DNA from 2 places in the Amycolatopsis sp. NPDC088138 genome. Region 1 is predicted to be linked to the other one. Evidence: riboswitches for the same ligand, from Rfam matches in the RefSeq annotation. Region 1 holds a riboswitch; the other holds the start of a gene.
What was found. A riboswitch is a leader RNA that binds a small molecule or an ion and turns the genes downstream of it on or off. The one in region 1 is predicted to bind thiamine pyrophosphate.

Region 1 (2,800 bases):
ATCGGTGGGACCACCGAGGCGTTCGGCCAGGCGGTGGTCGTTCCGTTGTCGTGGATCGGGTCGGCGATTTGCGCGCCGAGGCGATCGGCGAGCGTCGTGGTGAACTTTTCGCGCCAGGATTCGGATCTCGGGTCGAGTGGCCGCTGTTCTGTTCCCACCGGGGTCAAAAAGACTACGTGCAGGTCGACGCCCTGCAGATCCAGCTCTTTCAGCGGGGTCTTCAGCACCTCGTTGACGGCCTGTTCGGGATCCGCGCCGGCGCTCAGCGACGAGATCGTGAACGGATCGAGGGAGCCGGTCAGTACCGTGCTCGTCAGCCAGACCTCCGCCTGGCCCGTGCGCGCGGCCTCGTCCGCGGCGGTGTGCAACGCGGCGTACAGGGAAAAGCCCGTCTGGCTGACGGTGGTTCTTCCGATGCGACTGGCGACGTCCTTGAGGATCCGGTCGACATTGGACGCCTGCAGCCGGTTGTCGGCGACCTTTCCGTTCCCGCGGTCGAGGTCCAGCTCGAGGTCGTTCGCGACGTTCACCGCCTGCTCGCCGACGGCGTAGGCGGTGAACTTGGCGCCGCCCTCCTTTCCGGCCTGCCGGAGGCGATCGCGCAACGAACGGGGCAAGGTGCCGGGGGAATGAGTGGTCTTTTCCGCCAGCCACACCAGATTTGTGCTATCGGTGCCATCGGACTTGTGCAACACGACCAAGATCGCGACGAAAAGCACCACAGCACAGGCGAAGATCGCCATGATGCGAGCGCCTTTGGAGAGGGAGCGCTTCGGCGAGGCGCTGATCTCGGCGTCGTAGGTTTTCACGAATCCTCCGTGCGGCCCCTATTACCGTTGCTTCGGGGTTCCGCACGGAGGTCGGTGTTCGACCGAACGTCGTTACTCCGTGCTTTCTGCAAATGGCCCGATCAGGTAAACCCGACGCGGGTGGGATGAAGATCTGATTTCGGCCGTAACAAATGCGTGAGTTCGACCGAACCAGTTCCCTCAGTCCAGATGGGACCGCAGTTCGCGGGCCGCGGCAGCCGGGTCCTCGGCCTCGGTGATCGCCCGGACCACCACGATCCGCGACGCCCCTGCCGCCAGCACCTCCGGCAGCCGTGGGACGTCGATGCCGCCGATCGCGAACCAAGGCCGGGAAGGAGCGTCGGCGGCAACTGAACGGACCAGGTCCAGCCCCGGTGCCGAGCGCCCCGGCTTGGTGGGCGTCGGCCAGCAGGGGCCCGTGCAGAAGTAGTCCACTCCCGGCTCGGAAGCCGCGGCCGAAGCCTGCGGAACCGAGTGTGTCGAACGGCCGATCACCACCTCGTCGCCCAGGATTTGGCGGGCCAACGGGACCGGGATGTCGTCCTGGCCCAGGTGCAGCATGTCCGCGCCGACGGCCAGGGCGACGTCCGCGCGGTCGTTCACCGAGAGCAGTGCTCCGTGGCGGGCGCACGCCTCCGCCAGCACCTCCAGCGCCGCGATCTCGCCCGCGGCTTCCAGGGCGCCCGTTTTGTCGCGCAGCTGGATGATGTCGACGCCGCCGGACAGGGCCGCGTCGGCGAACGATGCCAGGTCGCCACGGGTCGTTCGGGCGTCCGTGCACAGGTACAGGCGCGCGGCGTCGAGGCGGGCGCGGATCTTGTCACCGGAGAGGGCGGGCATAGCGGCGACCGTACCTGGCCGCGTTACCAGTCCGGCCAAAAGCAGGCCGGCCCTCGAGCGGCACGTGTCGTTGCCACGAAAGCCATCGGCCGTGACTGTGGTTGGACTGGTAACCAGCGGCACAGTAGGGTGAACGAGTCCGCACGGGAGCCCGGGGCAACGGGCTGAGAGGGAGCTGCCGCTCCGACCGTGGAACCTGATCCGGGTCATGCCGGCGCAGGGAGCGTGATCCCATGACGAACACCTTGGCCGTGGTCGGCGCCGGCGTGATCGGCCTGTCCGCGGCGTGGCGCGCGGCCGCGCAAGGCCACGCGGTCACCGTTTACGACCCCGAACCCGTGCGCGGCGGCGCGTCCTGGCTGGCCGGCGGCATGCTCGCCCCGGTCACCGAGGCCTGGCCGGGTGAGGAGGACGTCCTCGCCCTCGGCGAAGAGTCCCTGCGCCGCTGGCCCGGCTTCGCACGTGACCTCACCCTGGAAGGCGTCGACCCCGGCCTGGCCGGGCACGGCACGCTGGTCGTCGCCTTCGACAGCGCCGACGCCGGCCACCTCGACATCCTCGCCGGCTACCTGCACTCCCTCGGCCGCGCGGCCGAACGCCTGACCGGACGCGAGGCCAAGCGGCTCGAGCCCGGCGTCGGATCCGTCCGAAGTGGACTTCACGTGCCCGGCGACCTGGCGGTGGACAACCGGAAACTGCTCAACGCGCTGTACGCGGCCTGCGTCAACCACCAGGTCCGGTTCGTCCGCGAACGCGTCGCAACGATCCCGGACGCCGACGCCGTCGTGCTCGCCGCCGGCGCCTGGACCGGACGGCTGCACCCGCAGCTCGCCGACGCCGTCCGCCCGCTCAAGGGCGAGATCCTCCGGCTGAAACCCCGCCGCGGCTGCCTGCCGCCGCCGTCACGCACCGTTCGCGCCGTCGTCGAAGGCCGGCCGATCTACCTCGTCCCGCGCGGCGACCAGGAGCTCGTCCTCGGCGCGACGCAGTACGAAGCGGGCTTCGACCGGGCCGTCACCGCGCGCGGCGTCCGTGAGCTGATCGAGGGCGCCGAGCGCGTTTTCCCGGCGATCACCGAGTACGAGCTGGCCGAGACGGCCGCGGGCCTGCGGGCCGGCAGCCGCGACGCGCTGCCGTACCTCGGTGTCCTG
Region 2 (2,800 bases), on a different contig from region 1:
CGACGACGGCGACGTTGAAGAACGCGTTGGCCAGCACGATCGGCAGCACCCCGCCGTCCGGCCACAGCGCGCGGAACGCCAGCCCGACCACGACGGTCGGCAGCACGAACGGCACCAGCACGAGCGTCCGCACCAGGCCGACGCCCAGCAGTTTCACCCGCGCCAGCAGGAACGCCACCGGCAGCCCGGCCAGCACCGCGACGACCGTCGAGCCGGCCGCGGTGGCCACCGTGAACCCGGCCAGCCGACAGGTCTGCGCGTCGCCCAGCACGACGTCGAGCCCGCCCGCGGCGAACCCGCGGCCGATGATCGCCAGCACCGGCCAGGCGAAGAACACCACCAGGAAACCGATCGGCGCCACGCCGAGCAGCGCCAGGCCGAGGCCGCGGACCGTCCTGGGTGGGGCTAGGACTGCCGCTTTTCGGGGGCTCCGGGTGGCGGAGCCCCCGGCCCGGGGCGAAGGCCCGGATGTCACTGCACGAGCGTGCGCCATTCGCCGATCCACTTCTCACGCCCGGCCTGCACCTGGTCCGGGGTCAGCGCCTGCGGCTTCTGCGGCAGCGGCGCGACCTGCGCCCAGCCCGCCGGCAGGTCGACACCCTGGCGCGCCGGGTAGACGTACATGTTGGCCGCCACGGTCGCCTGGAACTGCTGCGAGAGCAGGAAGTCGACGACCTTGCGCGCGTTCTCCTCCTGCTTGCCGCCGGTGAGCACCCCGGCGTACTCGACCTGCCGGTAGCAGGTGTCGAGCAGCGCCTTCGTCCGCGGCTTCCCGTCGTCACCAACCTCGGCGGCCGGCGACGACGCGTACGACACGACGATCGGCCGCGGCCCCTTGCCGGACGAGCCGGAGAAGTCCTTCGTGTAGGCCTCTTCCCAGCCGCTGACCACCTTGAGCCCGTTGGCCTTCAGCTTGGTCCAGTAGTCCTTCCAGCCGGCTTCGCCGTACTTCGCGACCGTGCCGAGCAGGAACGCGAGCCCGGGCGACGCCGTCGCCGGGTCCTCGGCGACCAGCAGGTCCTTGTACTTCGGGTCGGCCAGGTCGTCGTACGACTCCGGCGCCGGGATCCCCTTGGCGGTGAAGTAGTTCGTGTCGACGTTGACGCAGACGTCGCCGACGTCGACCGCGGACAGCCGGTGCTCCGGGTCGACGGCGTAGCGCTGCGGCCCGCGGTCGGCCTCCGGGCTGGTGTAGGGCTCGAAGACGCCCTCGGCGAGCGCGCGTGAGGCGAAGGTCGAGTCGACGCCGTACGCGACGTCGCCGACCGGGTTCGCCTTGGTCAGCACGAGCTTGTTGGTCAGCGAACCGGCGTCACCCTGCTTGAGCACGGAGATCTTGATGCCCGACTGCTGCTGGAAGGCGTCGAGCACCTCCTGCGGCGCCAGGAAGGAGTCGTGCGTCACGAGGGTGACGGTGGGCGTCTGCTTCGTGTCACCGGACCCGTCCGACAGCGAACACGCCGCTGTGACGACGCTGACGACGGCGATGGCCGTCGCGGCGCGAACAGCACTGCGTTTCATCTACCCTCCTGCACTTCGCCGGACGAGGAGGGAAAGCCCTCCCTTCGCCGGCATGATCCGGGATCAGGTGCTAACGGTCGCGGGTCACCCCGCCTCTCAGCCCGGCTCACCGGACTCCCGTGGCAACCGTGCACCTTAGTCCAGGACGTTGGACGATGGAGGCATGACGGAAATCTTGAGCGACGACGAGGCCGACCGGGCCCTGCTCCACGGCTGGGTCCGCACGGGCAAGGTCATCCGGCGCGAGGTGGAGCTCCCGAGCTTCCCGAAGGCGATCGAGGTGGTGGACCGCGTCGCGGTGCTGGCCGAAGCCGCCGACCACCACCCGGACATCGACATCCGCTGGCGCACGCTGACCTTCCACCTCAGCACGCATTCGGCCGGAGGCCTGACGGAGAAGGACTTCGCGCTGGCCAAGCAGATCAACGAGACCCTCGACGGACTGTGATCCCGGCTACTCTGAGTGCACGAAAGCCCGCGTTCGGCGTCTCTCGGTAAAGGACTTCGGACCCGAGAGGCAGATATGACGCAGGCGATCGTAGTGGGCTCAGTGGCATTCGCGACGATGGTGGCCGCGGCCGGCGGGGTGCTCTGGTTCACCGTCCGCAGTCACCGTCACTCGGACGGCTGAGTGCCGTTTCCGCTGGTCAGCGGCATGATCGGGTGAGCTTCGTCACAGCTGCTAACACTCGGCATGGTCAACGCGCTGAACTCGCGGAAGCATCGGCCCGTTCGTAGGGAAAACGCCATGAACAGCACCCCCGCCACCGCCGCCCTGACCGCCACCCAGCGCGCCTGGATCAACGCCCTCGCGCCCGCGGTCGTCCTGATCGCGATCGCGCTGATGGGCCTCCTCGGCTAGTCCGCCCGGTCGTAGGCCTGCCGGGCTTTCAGCAGGCTCGGCAGGTACTTCTCCGCCCATTCGCGGCACCGTTCCATGGGCTCGAACAACGTCCGGCCCAGGTCGGTCAGCGCGTACTCGACACGCGGCGGGTTCTCGTCGTAGGCCTTGCGGGTGACCATGCCGTCGCGTTCAAGAGCCTTCAGCGTCGCGGCGAGCACCTTCGGGCTGACGGTCCGCAGGGGCACGCGCAGCTCGGAGAACCGCCGCGGCCCGTCCTTCAGGCAGATGACCACCATCCCACCCCACTTGTCCGCGATCCGGAACGGCGTTTCGGCGGACGGGCATTGCGTCGCGAAGAGATCAGCGGTCAGCGGCTCCACCAAGCCGACGTTAGGCCACTCCGTCGACGAGCAGCAACCGCCGCCGCAGCGCGGT

Region 2: linked by a shared signal. The riboswitch ahead of ACIOD2_RS09845 (thiamine ABC transporter substrate binding subunit) and the one ahead of thiO (glycine oxidase ThiO) in region 1 are both predicted to bind thiamine pyrophosphate.

Annotation. Positions count from the first base shown of each region.
Region 1 is NZ_JBIUTB010000007.1:826,546-829,345, forward strand. Features, by position in the region: gene ACIOD2_RS40645 (OmpA family protein) at 1-809, opposite strand, end outside; gene thiE (thiamine phosphate synthase) at 990-1,649, opposite strand; TPP riboswitch at 1,783-1,889, shown strand; gene thiO (glycine oxidase ThiO) at 1,883-2,800, shown strand, end outside.
Region 2 is NZ_JBIUTB010000002.1:494,040-496,839, reverse strand. Features, by position in the region: gene ACIOD2_RS09850 (ABC transporter permease) at 1-361, opposite strand, end outside; gene ACIOD2_RS09845 (thiamine ABC transporter substrate binding subunit) at 472-1,521, opposite strand; TPP riboswitch at 1,543-1,652, opposite strand; gene ACIOD2_RS09840 (4a-hydroxytetrahydrobiopterin dehydratase) at 1,685-1,969, shown strand; gene ACIOD2_RS09835 (winged helix-turn-helix transcriptional regulator) at 2,380-2,745, opposite strand; gene ACIOD2_RS09830 (DUF1330 domain-containing protein) at 2,756-2,800, opposite strand, start outside.